DNA from 4 places in the Pseudoalteromonas sp. HF66 genome. Region 1 is predicted to be linked to each of the others. Evidence: predicted binding sites of a transcription regulator. Region 1 holds the regulator's gene; each other region holds the start of a gene.
The links. The regulator LexA, encoded in region 1, represses DNA repair genes until DNA is damaged. The targets are predictions, from matches to a motif close to TACTGTATNNNNATACAGTA.
Positions count from the first base shown of each region.

Region 2: a site for LexA is predicted at 1,333-1,352, ahead of HCZ11_RS12755 (LexA family transcriptional regulator). Genes of this name have one in related genera too.
Region 3: a site for LexA is predicted at 1,988-2,007, ahead of ruvC (crossover junction endodeoxyribonuclease RuvC). Genes of this name have one in related genera too.
Region 4: a site for LexA is predicted at 1,205-1,224, ahead of uvrD (DNA helicase II). Genes of this name have one in related genera too.

Region 1 covers NZ_JAATOU010000009.1:144,816-148,012, forward strand. Annotated here, with positions in the region: gene coxB (cytochrome c oxidase subunit II) at 1-341, opposite strand, end outside; gene lexA (transcriptional repressor LexA) at 779-1,396, opposite strand; gene HCZ11_RS11170 (PaaI family thioesterase) at 1,558-1,995, shown strand; gene HCZ11_RS11175 (hypothetical protein) at 2,003-2,383, opposite strand; gene HCZ11_RS11180 (hypothetical protein) at 2,542-3,197, shown strand, end outside.
Region 2 covers NZ_JAATOU010000012.1:15,666-18,862, reverse strand. Annotated here, with positions in the region: gene HCZ11_RS12760 (hypothetical protein) at 271-1,236, shown strand; gene HCZ11_RS12755 (LexA family transcriptional regulator) at 1,368-1,793, shown strand; gene HCZ11_RS12750 (hypothetical protein) at 1,790-2,347, opposite strand; gene HCZ11_RS12745 (hypothetical protein) at 2,430-2,708, opposite strand; gene HCZ11_RS12740 (AAA family ATPase) at 2,867-3,197, shown strand, end outside.
Region 3 covers NZ_JAATOU010000012.1:6,331-9,527, forward strand. Annotated here, with positions in the region: gene ruvB (Holliday junction branch migration DNA helicase RuvB) at 1-784, opposite strand, end outside; gene ruvA (Holliday junction branch migration protein RuvA) at 792-1,412, opposite strand; gene ruvC (crossover junction endodeoxyribonuclease RuvC) at 1,414-1,938, opposite strand; gene HCZ11_RS12710 (ABC transporter permease) at 2,076-3,197, opposite strand, start outside.
Region 4 covers NZ_JAATOU010000036.1:5,371-8,567, forward strand. Annotated here, with positions in the region: gene uvrD (DNA helicase II) at 1-1,140, opposite strand, end outside; gene HCZ11_RS19370 (hypothetical protein) at 1,399-1,623, shown strand; gene HCZ11_RS19375 (YacL family protein) at 1,745-2,113, shown strand; gene HCZ11_RS19380 (peroxiredoxin-like family protein) at 2,146-2,775, opposite strand; gene HCZ11_RS19385 (dUTP diphosphatase) at 2,887-3,197, shown strand, end outside.

The DNA.
Region 1 (3,197 bases):
GAGGCATCTTCCATAGCAATGAGAGTTTTTGTGGCAGGCACAGCCATGGCTATTAAGATGACAAATGGAATGGCAGTCCAAAGTATTTCAACTTTTGTACTTTCATGAAATTGGGCAGGCTTGGCCCCTTTAGATTTACGGTGGTGTATTAAAGCCCAAAACATCACCGCAAATACGATGATGCCGATTACACAACAGATAATAAATATCGTCATGTGTAACTCATAAACATTATTACTTATATCAGTCACCCCTTTTCGCATATTGTATTGACTATTTGCCAATACAATTTCTGGGAGTGCAACCAATATAAGCCACAAGGCGTAACGCAGTTTACCCATGTGACGGCTCCTTTAGATGCTATTGCAAGACGCAAAGCGAAAAGGCGATACAGCAAGGTGCCCATTCGTTTTTTTTATTGTTCAGAGCGACTACGTATCATTTTAACTCACTTATGATACTGGCCCCCTGTCTAACACCTCGCACATTTTTGTGTCTTTTTATTAATCAGGTGTTAATACATTGCTTTAACCAATTAGTTAAAAAATGACCAATAAGCAAGTTTTAGTGATAATAAATGTTTATTTTGGTGCAGAAATAACAACTATAATCAGCGCGTTATTTAATGTTATGGTTTACGAAGAATATACAAAAAGAGAGGAAAACTGCGCCATATAAGGCTTTAAATAAAGAGTAAGGATTCACAAATCCTAATTAAGTGGCAAAATCACAATGGCGCACCAAATTGAGTCAATTTAGTGCACCAAATAAGGGACAACTACATCCAGTCAGCGTTACGAATGACTCCTACAGCTAACCCTTCAATATTGAAAGATTCATGCTCAAGGTCAACCTCAATAGGTGAGAACTCTTCGTTTTCAGCGTGTAAAAGTACTTTCCGACCTGCTTTTTCTAGCCGCTTAACAGTTACATCTTCATCAACTCGAGCTACAACAACTTGTCCATTTTCAGCAACTTGTGTTCTATGTACTGCAAGCAAGTCACCGTCCATAATACCAATATCTTTCATACTCATGCCATTTACACGTAGTAAAAAGTCAGCGGCTGGTTTAAATAACGTAGGGTCAACTTGGCAATGACTTTCGACATGCTCCTGAGCCAAAATTGGCTCACCAGCTGCAACACGGCCAATCAAAGGTAAACCTAACTGCTCAGGTTCATCTTCTTCAATCAACTGAATACCACGACTCGCTCCAGGCTTCATTTTGATCATGCCTTTTTTTGCCAGTGCTTTTAGATGTTCTTCAGCGGCGTTGGCGCTTTTAAAACCCAATGTTTGAGCTATTTCAGCGCGTGTTGGCGGCATGCCTGTATCTTTAATAAAGACTTTAATTAGTTCTAAGATTTGCGATTGGCGTTTAGTTAATGGGCGCATACAACTGGTTTTCCATACAGTACATTTAACTGTGAGTATATACAGTTATTTGAAAATCGCAAATTTAAATTAACTCCATCATATTGCTACAAAACTAACATTGAACCGCAATGAAAGATGCCATAAGGTATTAGCTTTAATTCGCATGTTAAGGAAACACAATGAGTATTTGGCACCACCCAATCACGCTGGAGCAATGTAAAGACTTGGAACAAGGAGTAACCGGGCAAGGCACTTTAATGAAAACGATGGGTATTGAGGTGACTGAAATTGGCGATGATTATTTAGTGGCCACCATGCCTGCAATTCCTGAACACCATAACCCTATGGGCATGGTTCATGGCGGAGCAAACGTTGTGTTAGCAGAAACAGTGGCAAGCTATGCAGCCAACTTTGTGATTGATTTCAATAAATTCTATGCTGTTGGTCAAGAGATTAATGCCAACCACATAAAAGCGTCTCGAAAAGGGACATTAACGGCAACGGCCAGACCACTTCATTTAGGTAAGCGCACCTCTGTTTGGGATATCAAAATTACCAATGCTGCTGGGGAGCTGTGCTGCGTATCAAGAATGACCGCAGCAGTCGTAGAGCGCTAAATTCAGTTTACTTTTCGACTGGATAAATAGTAATTTCAATCCCTGCGCCAATTGCTGAGATACGTAACAAGGTATCTGCATGCAGGGGTTGGTTAAAGCACTTTGGCGAGTTACCCGATTCAAAACCTAAATCAAATGTACGTTTTGAACAAGATAACCACTGCTTTAATGCATTGCGCGAGCAAGATTCAATTAATTCGCAAAGCTGGTTAATCGCTTTGTCTGGAGAGCTGATATCTGCAGTTGCTTCAATGCGTGCAAGTTGACGGTATTCATCTTGGTCATAATGTAAAACCATAGCGTTTTTCTTCAAATCAGCAACAAGCGCACTAATATCGTGCTTTGATTCAAGCTCCAGATCTACATTTAAAAATTGAATTTCCGACATACTCTCGTTTTTATCCTCTATTGATATCGACTGAAACTTTAACTCAGTTTTGTATATATACCAAATCTAGAATACAGTTAATGCGACATTTTGCCGCATTGGCAATACAGCTAAACAACCTAAAATAGCGCCCATATAACAATAATAACGGGGTGGTAATGAATAAACGCATGTTCAAATATGCTCGTAAAGGGCATAAATGGCTAGGCTATTTACTTGCTTTGCAGATCTTTTTTTGGCTATTAGGTGGGCTTGTAATGAGTTCATTGCCGCTTGAAAAAGTGCATGGAAAACATCTAGCAAATCGCAGTCTAAGTAACCCTTTTTTAGTGTCAGACTACTCTGCTTCTATCGATAAAATAACGGCACAATTTGAACAAATTGAAAGTATCAAGTACAGCCACTTTTTAGAGTCGCCAATCATAGAAGTCACGGCACCGAGCGGCTCCTTTAATTTTGATGGCAGAACAGGTGATAAAATGCCTGCGCCGAATAAAGCACAAATAATTGAAAACGCGAGAACTCACTTACTTATTAACGCAAATATCACGCAAGCACAGCTGTTAACCAAAGGACCAAGAGAAGTAGCTCACAAGGCCAATGTTTGGCAAGTGAGTTTTGATGATTGGCTGACAACAACCTTATATTTAGATAGCCAAACCGGTAAAGTCATTACAGTGCGCAGCTCCCTATGGCGCATTTTCGACTTTTTCTGGATGCTACACATCATGGATTATGATGAGCGCGAAAACTTTAATAACCCACTTCTAATTAGCTTTTCGGCCACCAGCGTACTGTTTTGTATTACGGGGAT
Region 2 (3,197 bases), on a different contig from region 1:
ATACACAAATATAAAATAACTACTGTTTTTTTACACAGTGAAAAAGGCATTTTTTCTCATTTTTATAGTTTCGCAAAATCAAGCGGTTAGAGTGCTTATTACAAATGAAAAAATATAGACTAGGTGAAAGTGATTTAAGAAAAATACATAAGAAAAAATATCTTATTTCTATTTCATTAAAAATTACTAAGGTGTGATTTAGATACTTTACAGCTCTAAAAAAGCTGCTAATGTTAATAATTAATTAACATGCGTAAAGGGATTTATAGCATGAATAGCAAACACATATTTTTTTGCTTAATTGTGGTTTTGCCATTTATTAGCTTGGCAAATGAAGACGTAATAGTTGACACTTCTGAGTATGAAGAAAAGACATTGAAGTTTAATAAAGATATGACAATTAACATTGAGCTTCATAATATCGTTCCAAATGATAAAGATAAGTACAACATAGTAAGGACTATCGTTGAGTCGGAAAGAGCTGGATTTCCTGCTATAACAAGTGTTAAAGGAACTAAATCAATGAGCGATGGCCAAGCAGGCCAAAAAAGTAAATGCCATCCTTATGATACTCTTCAGTCACAATTAAGTAGTGCAGTAACAGAGTCAGATATAAAGAAAGCTGTAGGTCTGATTGAAGGGAAACTTGGCGACCCGACTTTTTCTAATTGTGTTAATAAAATGAAAAAGGATCTCCTTAGTACACAGTCGAAAGATAATAGTTACATTTTGAATTTTGGTAGTGATTATACTTTTACTATAAAAAAAGAGGGGAAGGTTTTATCTGTTTACGAATATAAATCAGATATCCAAGATTGGTATGTACACGCAGGCTTTACGTTCATAGCAAGTAAAGATGACAGATATTTCACTCCAGAGTCAGGCAGTGACTCATATATTATCCAAAAACAAGGTAGTGAACCTGACTGGAACTATGCTGCAACAGCACTATTTAGCTATCCTGTTTATGACATTAAAAATTCAAATTTTGAAATCGCAATCTCAGCAGGATTGGGGGTATCGCAAGAATCAATCCTAGTACTTGCTGGACCAAGTTTAGTTTTTGCAGATAACTTTATTCTAAACTTGGGTGTTGTGATGACACAATTCGATGTTCTTAAAGGTGTCTATAAAGAGGGGCAAGATGTAGGTGAAAATGCTATTGACAGTTCAGCTTTAACAGAAGAACAATTTAAAGCGTCATGGGGCATCACTTTCGCATACAAATTTCAGTAGTTTGACAAACAATCTATGACATAACCCTATTTTGCTAAGTGGGGTTATGTTTCATTCTAGCTAGATAATACTTTCACATTGTAAAAACCTTCACTTTACTGTTTTTATATACAGTATTTGTTTTTTTGCTTATGTTCGTTATCCCAATTTATATCGAAGCTGGTATTACAGGCTTTGAATCTCCTGCGGCTCAATACAAAGAGCTCGGTTTATCGCTCGATCAGCTCTTAATTAAGCACCCTGATGCTACCTTTATCGGTATGGCTTCTGGCCAGTCTATGCAGGGAGTAGGGATATATGATGGTGACTTACTCTTAGTTGATAGGGCGGTGGATGTTAGTACCGGTGATATTGTTGTTGCAAGTTACAACGGTTGTTTTGTATGTAAGATCATAGATAAAGACAATCGGTTGTTGTTATCAGCCTCTGATGAATTTAAACCAGTGTATGTTTCACCAGAGGATGATTTTTGTTTAGAAGGTGTGGTAACAAGGAGTATTAGGCTTCATAAGCCTTGTTTTGAGTTTTCAAAAAGCTGTGATAGAAGCTCTTTTTAAATCTTATTGTTATGAGCATTATTCTGGAAATATATAACTTCAGCTTTTACTGCATCTATTAGTTGAAAAGCGCTTGAAAGACTTAGAAAACCTTCACCATGCATGTCGCCCATGACCTTTTGGTTATTCAGTGAAGTATTGATTGTTAGTTCATTGAAACTAGCTGGTCTTTTTAAACTTTGAATATTAAATTTATTTCCATGGGCAATTCCATTTCTAATATGGCGCAAGAATTCTAAAGTGGCATTCTTGTGGAGGTATTTCATTTGAGATAATTCATCTCCTAAGTCTAGTAATGCTGCTTTTAATGGTAGGTTTAAGTAGCTTATTGTTAGTTTTGAGTTTTTTTCTAAATAGCTTATACAATCAGATAATTCTACTTTATACATTTTATTTGGTTCATTCGTCGGCACAACAATATGAGTCGCATTAGCTATACCAAGATATTCTCTAACTTTATGTGAAGCAATTGCTGGAACTCCAAATTGATATAATATAACTTGTATTTTTAGGTCATCAATTAATTTAATTAAAGAGTCAATTTTATTAAGCACATAAATCCTTAAGTTTATTACCAATCTATTGCTAAAGATAAGAATAAGTAACAGTAAGGTAGCCTTTTGGCTACCTTTGAGGTTAATCCATAATGATTTCATCATCATCATTTCTATAATAATCACTTCCGCAATAACTGCATACTGCAGGTTCTATTCGAATTTCTTCTTCATCATCATCAAAAGAATAAACAAAGTCACCGTCCTCTTGGGTATGCTGAGATGCGAGAGAAGCAATTTCTCTTTGGTCTTCCGTTGATAAATCAAAATATGAGTCACTATATTTATCTGCACCTACTTTTCCGAGGCAGTTTCTATCAGACCCTTCAGCACATGGCAATAAAACCGTTACATAGCTCATAAATTCTCCATATTATGTTAAGCAAAAAAATAAATTGTCATTACCTAAATCTGACAAAAATTGAATTGTGTCAAGCCTAATTCTGTTGAGGTATGATTGAATGATGCTTAATAAATTAGTAAGCTAAATTTTTAAAATAATACAAAGCTAGAAAAAAGATGATACTCACTAGTGTTGATTTTAATGGTAAACACATTGAACTAGCAAAGAAAACAAATCTAAATTCCAACATTATCACTGTTTTAATGGGAAATAATGGCGTCGGAAAAAGTAGATTAATACAGTTAGTTTGTTCAACATTTATTTTCTTAGAACGATATAGAGGCAAGTTTGTAAAGGATAATTTTATTACGAATTTATCCTTTTTAAATTATGAAGAGTCTATAAGTTACAGCATCAATGATTCTGAATACAAATGTTCAAATCAGATTGAGCCATACCTTCAAACTTTTATAATTGATGGTCATTTAATTAAGATTGAGGCGGTGT
Region 3 (3,197 bases), on a different contig from region 1:
CAAAACCGCTTTTATCGACATCAATCATATCGAGGGCTTGCTCTGCAACCGATGCGTTAACTTTACCGTCAGATTTAACTTGCGTGTAATCACGAACACGGCGTAACAAACGGTTCGCTATTCGCGGTGTGCCACGTGAGCGCTTGGCTATTTCTGTGGCTCCTTCATTGCACATAGTTAAATCTAAAAATCTTGCTGAACGAGCAACTATTTTTGATAAATCTTCAACCGAATAAAATTCTAAACGCTGCACTATGCCAAAACGGTCTCTCAGTGGTGAGGTGAGTGAACCTGCACGGGTTGTCGCACCTATTAAAGTAAATGGCGGTAAATCAAGTTTAATTGAACGTGCGGCTGGGCCCTCACCGATCATAATATCCAGCTGATAGTCTTCCATTGCTGGATACAAAATCTCTTCGACCTGCGGGCTCAAGCGGTGAATTTCGTCAATAAACAGTACGTCACCTTCTTCAAGGTTAGTTAAAAGAGCAGCTAAATCGCCAGCTTTTTCGAGTACTGGCCCTGACGTTGTTTTAATATTAACGTTAAGCTCGTTGGCAACAATGTTTGCAAGTGTGGTTTTACCAAGACCCGGTGGACCAAATATTAATAGGTGATCCAGGGCTTCGCCACGATGGCGAGCCGCCTCGATAAATATTTCCATTTGTTGCTTAACATGCGGCTGGCCTGTGTAATCTGTTAACAGTTTTGGCCGTATGGCACGATCAACACTGTCTTCGTTACTTTGTTCACTCGCATCTATTAAGCGATCTGCTTCTATCATGGTTTACTCACAACATTGATTTTAGAGCTTCTTTAATTAGAACCTCTGTCGTCATATCTGGTTTGTTCACTGCTTTCACCGCTTTTTGTGCTTGCGGTAGCTTATAACCTAATGCCACAAGTGCAGACACTGCATCATCGGCAGCATTATTTGCCACTAGGGTATCATCACTTGCAGGCTCAATGACGGCATTATCGCTAAATGGTGTAAATAAGTCATTACCCCAATCTTTCAGTCTGTCTTTCATTTCAAGTACTAAGCGCTCAGCAGTTTTTTTACCAACCCCCGGAAGTTTAACCAGTGTGGTTGCATCTTCATTGTTTACACAACTTACAAATTGCTGTGCTGACATACCCGATAAAATCGCAAGACCTAACTTTGGCCCTACGCCATTAGCCTTTAATAGCTCTCTAAATAAAGCGCGCTCTGTTTTATTGTTAAAACCAAATAATAGCTGGGCATCTTCACGTACCACAAAATGGGTATAAATAATCGTTTGCTCACCTACTGCGGGTAAATCATAAAAGCAGGTCATAGGCATTTGCACTTCGTAGCCTACACCACTTACTTCAATAAGAATTTCTGGCGGCTGTTTTTCAACAAGTAAGCCATTTAATCGACCAATCATATTACTTCCTTAATCGTCCTCTTACGGTTTTGCTCGCACTGCCCGCAAGTTTAATTAAATTTTGTTCTGAGTGTGCATGACATATAGCAATTGCTAGAGCGTCAGCGGCATCGGCTTGAGGTGTGCCTGGCAGCTTTAAAATATTCTTTACCATATGTTGTACTTGAGACTTATCGGCTCCGCCATTACCCACAACAGCTTGCTTGATTTGCCTTGCTGAATATTCATAAACTGGCAGCTCAGCCATTGAAGCGCCAACAATGGCAGCGCCACGAGCTTGACCAAGTTTTAGTGCCGAATCAGGGTTATGTGCCATAAACACTTTTTCGATAGCAAAGCTGTCTGGGGAGAATTGCTCTACCAATTGACTGATCCCTTGGTAAATCATTTTTAAACGAACAGGAAAATCGTGATCTGCCAATTTTATGCAACCACTTCCTAAATAAGTGAACTTAGCACCTTGGTGAGCAATCACGCCGTACCCTGTTAATCGTGAACCAGGATCAATCCCTAAAATAATCGCCAACTAACTGACCCATCTATTATCATTATTATCTGTGTTAATAATGCCAGAGCACTGTATAAATTACCAGTAACCAATTGCAATTCATAAAAAATGCCCGCAATTGCGAGCATTTTATAAACGCGTTTTTAGTTAGAATCTTATGCCAGTGAGCGTAATAAGCCTTGGGTATTTTTTCGCATTGTGCGCGCTATCATCAAATAACCCAAACATGCCACAAATAAGCCTCCTACTGCTGGGCCAATGACCCAAATATGAGGGTGAAACTTACCTGCTAAATCGAACATCTGTTTTTGCACTATTAACAGAGCGATGTCACTGACAATGGCAGCGACTAAACCTGCCGTAACCCCTAATAATAAAAACTCATATAAGGTGGCATTTTTAATTAAACGCCCTTTAGCTCCTAAAGTTCTTAAGATGACAATCTCTTGCATACGCTCACCCAAACTTGCTTGTACTTGTGAAATAAGCACTAAAGCTCCACAGGCAACGACAATTGCTAGTACAAAACCAATCGCTAACGATACTTGCTCTATTGTTGAGCGAATCTGTTTAATAAAGCTTTCAACATCAATCACATTCACTGTTGGGTATTGACGCATTAACTCATTAAATTCGCGTTTTTTATCTGCTTTTACATTCACCGATGAAATATAAGTAGCAGGAAAACTGGCTAGCACATCAGGACTTAAAATAATAAAGAAGTTAGGTTTGAGTGTCGTCCAGTTAACTTTTCGAACACTGGTAATTTTTGCATCGAAAGACTGTGCACCTATTAAGAAAGTAAGCGTATCACCTATTTTTACATCTAAGCGTTTAAGCATAGACTCTTCAACCGATGCCTCAGCCACTGAGTTTTCACTAAACCATGCACCGTCGATAAGCTCGTTTTGATTTGGCAAGTCCTTGCGCCAAGTTAGATTTAGCTCACGGCCAATGCCAGAGCGAGCTTCTTCGTCTTTCTTTTCGTTATCTTCTTGCGATACTTCGCGGGCAACCAGCTCACCATTAACGGCGTTTACACGGCCACGAACAACAGGGTAAAAATCAGACGTTGGCATATCATTTTGCGCTAAGAAACTAGTAATAAGTTCTAGTTCTTGCTCAGTAATGTTCACTAAAAATGAATTAGGTGCATTTTCTGGAAGCTGTGACTGCCAATCCGAGATCATGTCGTTCTTCAATACAATTAAAAACAGTAACAATTTTATAGCCAATGCAAAGCTAATTAATTGTACGGCATTAACGTTGGCACGCTT
Region 4 (3,197 bases), on a different contig from region 1:
GAAGCGCATACCACCGTATATGCGGTATTTTAAGCCTTCTTGCAACATTGCTTCCTCGAGTACACGAGATTGCGCGTTGTTACGGTATAAAATGGCGGCGTCTTGTAATGCATTACCTGCATTTAGCCAGCTACGTAGCTTGCTGCTAACAAAGCGTGCTTCGTCTAATTCATTAAAAGCGGCATAAACAGAAATAGGCTCACCATCATTGCCGTCTGTCCAAAGGCTTTTGCCCATGCGTTCAGCATTGTTTTTGATCAGCGCATTTGACGCTTTCAAAATGGTTGCTGTTGAGCGGTAATTTTGTTCAAGGCGAATGGTTTCGGCTTCGAAGTCAGTTAAAAAGCGTTTGATATTCTCAATTTTTGCGCCACGCCAGCCATAAATACTTTGGTCATCATCACCTACGATCATAATACTATTCGTATTACCCGCGAGTAATTTTAGCCAAGCATATTGAATAGTATTGGTATCCTGAAACTCGTCTACCAGCATGTGGGCAAAACGCTGTTGATAGTGACGTAAAAGTGTCGGATGATTCTTAAGTACTTCGTAGCAGCGTAGCAGTATTTCTGCAAAGTCGACTAAACCAGCGCGGTCACAAGCCTCTTGATACGCAGCATAGACTTTCAACATCATTTGCTCGTTAATATCGTAGGCTTGAATGTCTTTAGGACGTAGGCCTTCATCTTTTTTCGCACTGATATACCAGCCAAACTGTTTTGCAGGCCACTTTTTGTCATCGATGTTCATCGCTTTAAGCAAGCGTTTGATCATACGTTGTTGATCATCAGAATCTAAGATTTGAAAGCTTTCAGGCAAGTTCGCTTCACGGTGATGGGCGCGCAAAATACGATGAGATAAGCCATGGAAAGTACCAATCCACATACCACCAACCGGTGCTTTTAACGTTTCTTCTACACGGGTGCGCATTTCTTTCGCGGCTTTGTTAGTGAACGTTACCGCAAAGATACTATATGCAGAAGCTTGCTCAACTTGCATAAGCCATGCGATGCGATGAACAAGTACTCGAGTTTTACCAGAACCCGCACCTGCAAGTACTAGCATGTTTTGCAATGGGGCTGCGACTGCATCCCGTTGTTTGTCATTTAAGCCATCGAGTAATTCAGAAACGTCCATCGTTACGCCTTTTCAATCTATAATGAGTGGAGTATAACAGGTGTTTATGCAAGGCTAAATAAAATACTGTTTTTATAAACAGCTATTTTGGCAAGTCATTAAAATTGTAAATAAAAATTGTGAATTTGACCGATTTTTAGCAAAAAGAACTAAAATCAAAAAAACGCTATTTTTTAACGCTTTGATTTGTAAGCCATAATAAGTTGGCATAAAGTATGTTTACTAAAAGTATAATCATTAAAAACTATAGAGGTTAGTATGGCAGAGCAAGGTTCTGGCGGTAATGTAATCGCAGCAATATGTAATATCTTTTTTCCTGGCTTAGGGCAATTGGTACAAGGTCGTTTAATGGCGGCTATTGCATTCTTTTTAGCATGGGTTATTAGTGGTGCACTAATTTATGTGGCAGTTGGTTTTATTTTACTGCCAATCGTATACCTATGGGCGATTATTGATGCTGCACGCTTCAAATCGCGACTCTAGCTATTTAAATAGCACAAACACGAGCGCCACTTAGGCGCTCGTGTTGTTTTAAGGTTGCAAAACTCGCCACGTTTAGCTGCAAACGGTATAATTAGCAGATAATGTATTATGAGTACCCTCCATGGAATATCAATTTATCCGCGACCCTATTAGCGGTTTACGCATTAAAATTTCTTCTGAACATGCCATCATAGGCCGTTGGCTAAACGAAGAAGTTGGTAAAGAAAAAATAGCGATGGTGCAAGCTTTGATCGCTGCGGTTAACAGCTGCCATGAGCCTTTAACCTTACAAGGTCAAGAAATTGATTTGATCTTAAGTAAAGACGAAGCATTATTCGAAGCACATGCATTACATCAAGATAATGAAGACTTAGTTGCCTACCAAGATGATGATTTAATGCTTGAAGAAGAAGGCCTGTGCAGTGGCTGCGGCTTTGAAGACTTTGTTGATTTAATTGAATCTTGGCAAGAATTTACACAAGGCCGATAAGCAGAAGCATGTTCTGCTTATCCCTTGCTAATTTATTGTTCGCTCACTGATTTAACAGCTGCTAGTAATAAATCCTCTGTTAAACGTACTTTGTAATTTGGGTTAGCATATTGAAAATGAACTAACCCATTTGTGTCGATTACAAACACTGCAGGTACTGGTAACGCTACTTTCGCTTCACCATCTAGCGACACAAAGTTAACCCCAAGCTTATTGCGGTAAATCTTTGCTGTTTTGTCATCTAAGTAAAATGCTAAACCTAACGTTTGCGCCAAAGTGAGGCTGTCGTCAGAAAGCAATTGATAGCTAGGAGCTGTAATTTTTGTTTCAGCAAGTTTTTCAGGGCTGTCTGGCGAAACGGCAATTAATTGCGCATCTAAATTAGCTAATTCTTTCTCTATTTTTTGTACGCTGGCCAATTGTTTTGAACAATATGGACACCAGCCACCACGATAAACAATCAGCACTGTGGTTTTTTCTTTAAAGCGCTCACTTAATGAGACGGTTTTGCCGTATTGGTCTTTTAATTCAACATTTGGCACCGCTAATCCTGGTAATAATGGACTGACTTGCTCTGCAGATTCGGCAATATTAGAGGCAGTTGCAGCAACAACTTGGCTTGATAGCACAAACAGTGCGCTAATAAGTAGAGATTTAAACATGGGCTTCCTCGGTTATTTTTATCAACTGCAAAGATGACCTGATTGTTGCGGTATTTATTTCATCTTTACTGTAATATATAGGCAAATAAAAAATGCAAGTTGGGATAAAAAATGTCTGCTAATTTACAAAAACTCGTTGTCATGCTCGAGATGCAAAATGCGATGAATACCAAAGTACATGAGCAATGGTTTAGCCAAGGTTTTGAATGGTATCGTGCAATTTGGGTTGAGTGTGCTGAAATGCTTGATCACTATGGTTGGAAGTGGTGGAAGAAACAAACTCCAGATACTGAACAAGTTATTTTAGAGTTAGTTGATATTTTCCATTTCGGTTTATCTTTACGTATCGATGGTGAAACCAGCTATGAGCAGTTAGCAGCACAACTTGAAGCAGAGTTAAGTGCGCCAGTTCAAGCTGATGA